2 regions of the Bacillus cereus group sp. RP37 genome follow, and region 1 is predicted to be linked to the other one. Evidence: riboswitches for the same ligand, from Rfam matches in the RefSeq annotation. Region 1 holds a riboswitch; the other holds the start of a gene.

Region 1 (5,561 bases):
AAATGGATATAGTAGCAATTTCAAAAGGCGCACTCGTTACAAACTGGAGAGAAATAAATGAAGCGGCAAAAATCGCAAATGTACGAATTCGATATAGTGGTGCAACTGCGGCCGCATTACCGACGCTTGATATTGGTCAATTTAGTTTAGCTGGTTGCCATATTGAAAAAATAGAAGGAATATTAAACGGGACTACAAATTATATTCTTTCGAAAATGAATGAGGAGGATATTACGTTTGAAGAAGCACTGAAAGAAGCACAAAGTAAAGGAATTGCTGAAACGAACGCAATATTAGATGTAAGTGGTTCTGATAGTGCGTGTAAATTGATACTTTTGACAAACAGTTTAATGGGAACAGAGAATACACTTGCCGATATACATATAAAAGGAATCGAACAGGTTACAAAACAACAAATTCGAAAAGCTAAAGAACATAATAAATATATTAAATTAATAGCTTCAGCATATAAGGATAAGGATGGTAAAGTGGCTCTTCATGTGGAACCACACGAAATAGATAAAGATCATCCGCTAGCAAATGTAAATGGGACAGAAAAAGGGATTACGTTCTTTACAGATACGATGGGACAAGTTACTACAATTGGTGGTGCTTCTAATCCACGCGGAGCCGCAGCAGCAGCTTTAAAAGATATAATTAACTTATATCGTAAAGATTTGTCACGTATTAACGGGTAGTAAAATTATCAATTGGTGAAGGGTAATAATCAATGGTCGGGACGAATCACCATTGATTAAAGTTTCACTTTATAAAACCGTACCGCCCTTAATAAAAAATACATATGTAGTGGACCTTTTGAGAATGAAATTAATATGCAAAAATAATTGCAGGGGGTAAGGATTTGTTTAAAGATTTTAAAGTTGTCAAAGATCGTCCCGTTTATATTCAATTGAAAGATTATTTAAAAAAGATGATTATGAAAGGGCACTTGCTCGGGGAACAAAAAATACCTTCAACGAGGGAACTAAGTGAATTATTAAGTGTGAGCAGAAATACTGTACTCGCTGCCTATGCAGATTTAGAGCAAGAAGGACTCATTTATGCAGTTAAAGGAAAAGGGAATTTTGTTGCGAAGGTTGATATTTCAAACACTTCGTCTGTTGAAATAGATTGGAAAAATAAACTTAATACAGTTACCTTATTAGCGGATGAATTAGATTTAATGAAACATGGTGTTCGCTGGGAAAAAGGAATGATTGTTTTTAACAGCATCGCTCCAGATGAAAAGCTATTTGATGTGGAAAATTTCAAAAGAGCTTTTCTTACTCGTATGTCCATTGAAGGTGATGTCGTATTAAACTACGGTTACGCAAAAGGGTATAGACCGCTAATGAATTATCTACTTCATTATATGGAAATGAAAGGTGTAGATATTTCAAATAAAGATATTTTAATTACAAATGGATTTACAGAAGGATTAGACATTGTACTATCCTCGTTATCGAAGAAGTCAGGGCGGGTTATTTGTGAGAATCCGACTCATCATGCTGCACTAAAGCTTTTCCGTTTACATGGACTTGAAGTGCATGGAATTAATATGAATGAAGATGGCATTGATACGAACGAAGTTGAAAAAAGCTTGCGTGAAAAAGAGTTTGATTTTGCGTATTTAATTCCTTCCTATCATAATCCAACCGGCATTGTTACGAGTTCGGAGAAAAGAACGGAACTGATGAGATTATTTTCAAAATATAAGATTCCTATTATAGAAGATGGATTTAATGAAGAGCTACGTTATTCAGGATCACATTTAGCACCATTATTAACTTTTGCTGGCGCTGGTAATAATGTGATTTATATTAGTAGCTTTTCAAAGGTACTTTTCCCTGGTTTACGTGTAGGCTGGATCATTGCAGATAAAGAACTGATTCATTATTTAGAAAGTGTAAAAAGAGCAAGAACAATTCACACATCTACTTTAGATCAAGCTGTTCTGTTTCAATATTTACATGAAGGATATTTTGAAAAATATTTAAAAAAGGCAAGATCTGTTTATAAGAAAAAATATGAGTTAGCTGTTAGGGCGTGTAACGAGTACATTCCGTTTCAAAGAATGACCGGTGATGGTGGACTTCATTTATTTATAGAGTTAGAAGAAAAAATTCATGCCCGTACTCTTTTGCAAAAGTGTTATGAGCAGGGGGTTACATTTTCTCCTGGAGATGTTTTTTATTCTAATGGAGAAGGAACGAACACTTTTCGATTAGGATTTTCACGTTTGAAAGAAGAAGAAATTGTTCGGGGAATCAAAATAATCGGTGATACAATAAAAAATGAAATTTGGAGTTGAGGAAATGAGAATTGGCGTTATTATGGGAGGAGTATCCTCTGAAAAACAAGTATCAATTATGACTGGAAATGAAATGATTGCACATTTAGATAAAAGTAAGTATGACATTGTTCCAATTACGTTAAACGAAAAAATGGATTTAATCGAAAAAGCGAAAGACATTGATTTTGCGCTGCTTGCATTACACGGAAAATACGGAGAAGATGGGACTGTTCAAGGAACGCTTGAAAGTTTAGGTATTCCTTATAGCGGGAGCAATATGTTATCTAGCGGTATATGTATGGACAAAAACATTTCGAAAAAGATTTTACGTTATGAAGGAATAGAAACACCAGATTGGATTGAACTTACAAAAATGGAGGATCTAAATCTTGATGAATTAGATAAGTTAGGATTTCCGTTAGTGGTAAAACCAAACTCTGGTGGCTCGAGTGTCGGGGTAAAGATTGTATATGATAAAGACGAATTAATTTCAATGCTGGAAACTGTGTTCGAATGGGATTCTGAAGTAGTAATAGAGAAGTATATAAAAGGTGACGAGATTACATGTTCCATTTTTGATGGAAAACAGTTACCCATCATTTCAATTCGACATGCGGCGGAGTTCTTTGATTACAATGCGAAATATGATGATGCTGGTACTATTGAAGAAGTTATTGAACTTCCAGCTGAATTGAAAGAACGTGTAAACGAAGCGTCACTGGCTTGCTATAAAGCATTAAAATGTAGTGTTTATGCAAGGGTTGATATGATGGTGAAAGACGGTATTCCATATGTAATGGAGGTTAATACATTACCAGGGATGACACAAGCAAGTCTATTACCAAAAAGTGCAGATGCAGCGGGAATTAATTATAGCAAACTATTAGATATGATTATTGAAACTTCATTAAGAGTAAGGGAAGAAGAAGGGTTTTAAGTAGCAGTATCATGAATACTTTTGACAGTAACATGAAGTATGTTATGATGAATACAATACGAAAATTAAATATTTATCCACTAGGGGGGCCTATTATAGGCTGAGATCAAATGGGAATTTGAGACTCTTAGTACCTGATCTGGTTAATGCCAGCGTAGGGAAGTGGGAAAGACATTGCTATTTCATGAATAAATACTGTCAATTTCACTTTCTTTACGCCTGTAAAGAAAGTTTTTTTATTTTACAGATTTAATAATTGTGGGTAAATACTTAAATTTTATACATTATGGGAGGGATTTAAATGAAATTTTCACAATCATTACGTCAAGAAGTAGATTCAATTTGGGAAGCTAGTTTTCATCACCCTTTTGTAAAACAACTTGGTGAAGGAACGTTAGATTTAGCTAGTTTTCGCTATTATGTGCTGCAAGATTCATATTATTTGAGTCATTTTGCTAGAGTACAAACTTTAGGAGCTGCAAAAGCACTGGAATTAGAAACGACAGCTCGTATGGCACATCATGCTCAAAATACATACGAGGCGGAATTATCTTTACATGAGAATTTTGCGAAGAAACTAGGGATAACTCAAGAAGAAAAAGATAGTTTTATCCCTGCTCCAACTGCATACGCTTATACTTCACATATGTATCGTGCTGCGTATGAAGGACATTTAGGCGATATCATTGCAGCAATTTTACCTTGCTATTGGTTGTATTATGAAATTGGTGAGCGTTTAAAAGAGTGTCAGCCAGAAGAACCAATTTATAACGAATGGATTTCTGCTTATGGATCTGATTGGTTCCGTACGCTAGTTGAAGAGCAAATTACAAGATTAGATACTATCGCTGAAAACGTAACAGAGTCTGACCGTAAGCGAATGAAACAGCATTTCATTATTAGCAGTCAATATGAATATTCATTTTGGGAAATGGCTTATACTTTAGAAAAGTGGCCAGTGAATACAGAAGTAAAAGATGTAATCGGATAAAGAATGGAAGTAATGTTATAGATAGGTATGGATAATACCTATCTATATATTTTTTCTTGTCAGATTTGCGTAAAGTCGATAGTGCTGCGGATATAGCAAAATGGCATATCGATAAGTTAGTTAATTTAATTTTCTACGCATTAACTGGATAAACTTCTGCGACTTTTATTTTACAATCAAACTTCGTTACTGCTCCAACTTCAGATGCACAACGTAATGGAATGAAATTCTACCTTGAACGTAAAGATTGGTGGTTTGAAGTTAAACAAGAAAGAAATCGGCTCTGTTAACTGTAACGGAGTTGTTTTTTCTTGCAGGAATTTCTAAATCATTATGGAATGCTGTTAATACAATATGTAAATATGCATATTGTATCTTTTGGAGTTCTTGATGTGTTAAAATTAAATATATAGATGCATAAATGAAAAAGAAGCAAAAGTAGGAATATCCAATGAATTTTGAGAGGTGTTACATGTTTACAAATAAGAAATTAATTCGATTTGGTCTATCGTTGTTTGTATTTTTAGGGATAATTAATTTTACGATTAGTTATTTTCAAACATATCTTGAAACAGCAGCAAATATTAAATGGGTAGTTCCAGAAATTTGGAAAACTATTTTGATAGATGTTCCTCAAGGTATACTTGTTCTTTTAGGCGCAATTGCTTTATATGATTTCACAAAAGAGGTATCACAAAAAGACGCATCAATCTAAGTGCGTCTTTTTTCAATTTTTTTAATTAGCAATTTCATGGAGAGCTTGCTGGAAAAGTAGAATGAAAAGCCCTAATCAGGGCTTTTTTTGTAGGAATTTCTTCACCGTCATTGAATTCCGTAACTAGTAGTTTTTTTGATGATACGACGGACGAGATTTTTTATTCTGCTAGTGTGAAGTATATAAAAGGTTAGGAATATCAGATGGTACGCTCAGTAAGTATATGGGAGTGTTATAACGAGAGGTATTTACAGTACAGAAAAATCTAAGCGGCAGACGGGAATACATAGGATACGGCATCATGGTTATTGAGAAATGAATTGAAATTAGTAAGCATGAAGATATGATGCTAGAATTCACATTTTATAATTTCTATTTATAAAAATGAGCCCATAGTAAAAATAGGTATATGAACAAGGTGCATCATCTAGTGATAAGTCATACTTTGTTGGTGTATGTATTGAACTTAGTTTATAGCGCTATTTTTACTTAGATTTAACGATCAGAAATATAGGACAGCATTGATAGGGTTGTATTTTATAAACGGAGGTCATGAAAATGAATAAGTTTCAACAAGAATTACAAGCGTTAAGCCTTAATGATTACCGGTCTGGAAATATTGTGT
Region 2 (5,561 bases), 2.1 Mb from region 1:
GTATGAATTTGATAGAAATTAGAGCTTTCCAATATAGTTTGTAATTCTCCATACCTTACTAACAGTTTTTCTATTTCTCCTGCTCCATTCATTTCTTCAGCAATTTTTAACATTTCGCATTCAATCGCATACAAATTAGAAAATGCACTTTGTAAATATCCTTCAATTGTTATCCCTTCTTGTAAATCCATATGCTGCTGTAAAAAACCTACCTTCACATGTGGAAACCATTCAATGTTCCCATCGTCATGTATAAGTTCTCCTGTTAAAATCCTTAACAATGTTGATTTCCCAATTCCATTTTTACCTACTAACCCAACATGCTCGCCCTTTAATAGCTGAAAACACGCATTATATAAAATAGTTTTCTCACCATACGAATGACTTACATTTTCTACTGTTAATATACTCATTTTTTCTCTCCTCTACTTATACTTCTTCATAAGCTAAATAGAGAGAACAACAGTATAAAGCCTTATTTAATTGTATATATAAAAAATGGGTAAGGTGAATACACCTTACCCATTACATATTATCGTAAAAAAGGATTAAGGTTCTTTACCTGCTGTCTTCAATTTAGCTTAATTTTAAAAAATAGGCAGACTTCTCCCGTATCAAGCTAAAACCATTTGAAGAACAGTTGATAAAGTCATTTTATCCTTTCACTCCTTTAACATTTGTTATATTAAGAGTATAAACTACTCTGTTATATTCTATTCTCTATTTTTTCTTTTGTTCCTTCTTCAAGATTGTCCATCGTTAATGAATTCACTATTTTTTCTATAGATTTCATCTTTCTCCTCCTATATAAAAAAACCTCTCAACAGTAATTATACAAAAAACTGTTAAAAGGCTTTTTCTATTTTTTCATATAAGGAGCTAATACTCTCAGAATTTCTTCCTTATCCTTCTTTAACTCAAGTGATGTTAACATATCCATCGTTCTCGGTCTAGGTAATTTCACTTGTACCTCACCAACTATTGATGCTGGTCTTTGAGATAAAATAAATACGCGATCTGAAAGTAAAATCGCCTCATCTAGGTCGTGTGTAACCATAACGATTGTTTGCTTCTCTTGGTGCCAAGAGTTTAAAAGCCAGCTATGTACTTCCATTTTTGTAAAGGCATCTAATTTCCCAAAAGGCTCATCAAGTAGCATAATTGGCTTTTCACATAAATATGTGCGCAAAAAACTAATTCTTTGACGCATACCACCAGATAACTCATCTGGATAATGGTCTGCATATTCATCTAGTTCAAACTGCTTTAATGCTTCCATTCCCTCTGTCAGCCTTTGTTTTTTCGGTTTACCTTCGATTTCCAATGGAAGAACTATATTTTGCAAAGCTGATCGCCAAGGTAGTAATAAATCCTGCTGTGGCATATAACTTACAACATCTTGCTCTTGTACGTACTTATCCTTATACGTTACATTCCCACTTGTTGGATTTTCAACATTTGCAATCATATTTAATAATGTGCTTTTCCCACAACCACTTGGGCCTACAAAGGAAACGAATTCTCCCTCTCGTATAGAAGCACTAATATTTGCTAATACATTCTTTCCATCGAAAGATTTCACAATATCTTTTATTTGTAATCCACTCATTTTTCATTTGGAAGGAACTCATTTGTAAAGGCATCTTTTACATCAATTTTCTTCTTAATAACTTTGTTATCATATAAGAAATTCATGTAATTCGTCCAAACTTCTTCCTTCTGTACTCCCCATGCTTTTGCATCATCTTGATACTTCGTACTTAACCACTTTTGACTTTCTTGTACTAAGTCTTTATTCACATCTGGAACAGCTTTAATTAAAATATCAGCAGCTTCTTTCGGTTCTTTAATTGCAAAATTATAACCTTCCGTCGTTGCACTCATAAACTTTTTCACAAAGTCTTTATCTTGCTTCGTATGTTTTTCACTCGTAATAATAACAGGACTATAGAAATCAAGCGCTGGGTCTAAGTCTTTCACCATAATTGTATTTAACTCTTTTCCTTGACGCTTCGCTTCAATACCATCCCAGCCGTAATAAATCCATTCAAAATCAGCATCACGGCCAATTGATTTAAAGAAATCTGTTTGTCCTAAAATGATTTTTTCGACTTTATTAAAATCAGCTTGATGTTTCTCCATAATTGTCTTCAACGTCGCTTCTTCTGCTGGTCCTCCCCAGCCTCCGTAACGTTTGCCTTCAAAATTTTTCGGTGAAGTCATGTTATCTTTCTTAAGTGACGCAAAAGCTGAAGTGTTATGCTGAATAATCGCTCCTACAGATACAACAGGAATACCTTCCACCCGAGCCAACGTTACATTTTCTTGTGCGCTTATTGCGAAGTCAGCTTTTCCTGAAGCTATCATTTGCTCTGCTGTTACATTGTCACCAGGCTGAATAATTTCTACATCTAAGCCTTTCTTTTTATAATAATCTTTCGCTTGCGCTACATATAAACCAGTATGATTCGTATTCGGGAACCAATCTAATACTACTTTTACTTTTTGATCTTTACTTACACTTTCTTCTTTCTTCGCCGGATTACATCCAGCCACACCTACTGCTAATAAGGCAGCCAACATAACTTTTAAACCTTTTTTCATTTTCTGCCGTCCTTTCTATATATCCATGGTGCTGTTATTCTTGCCATAAACTCCACGATAAAATACAGACATAATGTCACCATGACGATAATTGCTGCAACACCAAATACCCGGGCAGTTAAAAAAGATTTTGTAGCCCTCGTAAGCATAACTCCTAACCCTTCGCTTGCACCGAGCCATTCTCCAATAATCGCTCCCATTACGCTATATGTAACTGCAATTTTTAAACCGGAGAAAAAGTATGGAAGCACTGCTGGAAACTTTACTTTCTGGTAAACTTGCCATTTCGTTGCCTTCATCGTTTGCAACAACTTCAACATATTTTTATCTACCGTTTGAAAACCTTCTAAAATGCTAAGCGCAATCGGAAAGAAACAAACGAGTATTACTACCATTACTTTCGGTAGCATTCCATATCCAAACCAAATAATAAATAACGGTGCAAGTACAACGATTGGAATCGTTTGCGAAATAACAAGCAACGGATTTATTAAAATACGAAATAAAGGGATAACGTCCATAATAATTGCAATACTTGTCCCAATTAAAATTGCAAAAAATAGTCCAATTATAACCTCTTGTAACGTTTGTATCGTATTCGGTAATAGTAAATCTTTCATTCCAATTAATTCTTGAACAATGGCAGAAGGCTTCGGTAAAATCCACGGTTCAATTTTAAATAATGAAACAGATCCTTCCCATATCGCAATGAGAAGGATAAGCCAAATTGTTGTAATTATTTTAGATTGCTTCTGGTTTTGCATATTCATCACGGTACTTCCAAACCTTTTCATCTATCGTTACACCAGTGCTTGGACGATAATGGATTTTAATAGAAGTAATCACTTCTTCTGCACCAGCATCCACACAAGCTTGTTGCGCACGTTTAATGACGTCAAGAAGTACATCTAATTCTCCTTCCAGTGTTGTTTCCATTGCCCCTACTTCATAACGAACTCCCGATTGTTGTACAACCTCAATTGCTTTATCAACAACAGAATACACATCTTTGTTCTTCGCTTGTGGTACTACTGAAAATGAAATTGTAACTTGTTGTGACATAGTAAAATCCCCCTTATAAAATGAAATATTAAAACAAGAAAAGGCTTTCCTACTGCGTAGGAAAGCCTTGTATGCAAGTTATTATAGAATAACATATGCTACATCACTTTAAGTAACTCCCTACGCTGGCATTATCCAGATCAGGTTGAGGGTCGATGTTTGTTTACATCCTCTCAGCCAATTGGCTCCCCGGTCCTTAATTCGTTTTCATTGTAGCATGATTTATTTTATTGAACAAACAAAAGCACATATAATCACTTCATTTAACTTTTGAATTCCCCAATTAACTCTTGTAACTCCTGTGAAAGCCAGCTTAAAGAACTGGCTAATTCAGCAATATCTTGTACAGACATTTCCTGTTCTTTCATACTTTCTTCAACATTACTACTACTATTCGCATACGTATTTGCGATAAGCGATAGTTCATTTACAACACGAACAATATTTTGGCTATTTTGCAATATATCACTTGAATTGCTAGAAACAACTCTAACTTGATTTGTAACAGATTGTGCTGATTTTGAAATTTCCCCAAAGAAAGCACCACTACTTTCAACAAGTTTCATTCCAGATTCTACTTCTTTTAAAGTATTTTGCATTGAAACAACAGCTTCTTCCGTTTCAACTTGTGTTTCCCCTATTAATTTCGCTATATCTTTTGCTGATACTTCCGTCTGCTCTGCTAATTTACGCACTTCATCTGCAACAACGACAAATCCATTTCCGGTTTCCTCAGCACGTGAAGCTTCAATAAAAGCATTTAAAGCTAGCGAATTGGTTTGATTTGAAATACCGGTAATTACTGTTACAATATCACTAATTTCTTTTGATCTTGTTTCCAAAGAATAAATAGTAGAAGATAAATCTTGTACTGCATTTTGTATTATGTTCATTTGATTAATCGTCTGTTCAATAACACCATTTCCTTTTACCGATTGATGCTCCATACCTTCAGACTCTTTCGCCATTTGTTTTGCAGCATTATTTATCTCTTCCATCTTATCTTCCATTTCATATACAATACCTAAATACTTTGGTCCTGAAGTTTCTTGTGACTGAGCGCCAGCTCTTAACTCAACCATAGAACTTACGATTCCTTGGACTGCCATGCTATTCTCTTTCGTACTCACTGACAATTCTTGTGAAGATGAGGAAACCTGTTCTGCTGTCTGCTTCACTTTATCTATAATTCCTTTAAACTTCTCGATGGTACTATTAAAATACGCATTAATAATACCTATATCATCTGGCCTTTCCTCTAATTTAATACTTAAATCACCTTCACCGACTTTGCGCAATCCTTCACGTAAATCTCGCAATGGAGCAAGTGCGTTACGTACAATTAAGAATTGAATAAAAGTTGCAATTAAAACAGAAATGCAAATAAACATTAAACCTTGTATAATGAACTTTTCCTTTGTACTAGGAACAATAGAGGCATCTACATCAGCTGCAACAAGTGCCACAATATTATCTTCTCCATCTTTAATTGGCTCTAATATCGTTACCCACGTTCCTAATGCGTCTTCATATACTTCTGTCATATTTGCTTTTTTCGTGCTCATTACTTTATCATATGCTTTCATCCAAAGATCTGGTTGTTTATAATATTCTCCCGGCCTTACTTCAACAACATTTGCTAACCCTGTAGACAAATCAACGATTAGTAATTCACCTTTTTCATTTTCTTTTGCTCCAACAATATAGGTTTGTCCAACACTATTCAACTCTTCCGTTGCTTCATCTAATTTCTCTGTTAACTTCTCTCTCTTTTCTCTTTGTGCCACTGGATCTTTTGTAACATCTCTCACTATTTCTTCGTCTAATTTATGTAATACCGTATCTCCTGTTTCAAAAGAATGCCTTTCAAATATAGACATCATGCTATTTTGAAA

Evidence for each region. A riboswitch is a leader RNA that binds a small molecule or an ion and turns the genes downstream of it on or off. The one in region 1 is predicted to bind thiamine pyrophosphate.
Region 2: linked by a shared signal. The riboswitch ahead of QCI44_RS26150 (MTH1187 family thiamine-binding protein) and the one ahead of tenA (thiaminase II) in region 1 are both predicted to bind thiamine pyrophosphate.

What each region holds. Positions count from the first base shown of each region.
Region 1 is NZ_JARVHP010000001.1:2,887,192-2,892,752, reverse strand. Features, by position in the region: gene QCI44_RS15495 (homoserine dehydrogenase) at 1-698, shown strand, start outside; gene pdxR (MocR-like pyridoxine biosynthesis transcription factor PdxR) at 863-2,311, shown strand; gene ddlB (D-alanine--D-alanine ligase) at 2,316-3,230, shown strand; TPP riboswitch at 3,303-3,408, shown strand; gene tenA (thiaminase II) at 3,532-4,221, shown strand; partial or broken gene QCI44_RS15475 (N-acetylmuramoyl-L-alanine amidase C-terminal domain-containing protein) at 4,377-4,511, shown strand; gene QCI44_RS15470 (DUF3937 family protein) at 4,673-4,936, shown strand; partial or broken gene QCI44_RS15465 (hypothetical protein) at 5,047-5,252, shown strand; gene QCI44_RS15460 (heterocycloanthracin/sonorensin family bacteriocin) at 5,495-5,561, shown strand, end outside.
Region 2 is NZ_JARVHP010000001.1:4,962,987-4,968,547, forward strand. Features, by position in the region: gene QCI44_RS26130 (ABC-F family ATP-binding cassette domain-containing protein) at 1-413, opposite strand, end outside; gene QCI44_RS26135 (ABC transporter ATP-binding protein) at 860-1,609, opposite strand; gene QCI44_RS26140 (ABC transporter substrate-binding protein) at 1,606-2,604, opposite strand; gene QCI44_RS26145 (ABC transporter permease) at 2,601-3,374, opposite strand; gene QCI44_RS26150 (MTH1187 family thiamine-binding protein) at 3,346-3,666, opposite strand; TPP riboswitch at 3,767-3,868, opposite strand; gene QCI44_RS26155 (methyl-accepting chemotaxis protein) at 3,930-5,561, opposite strand, start outside.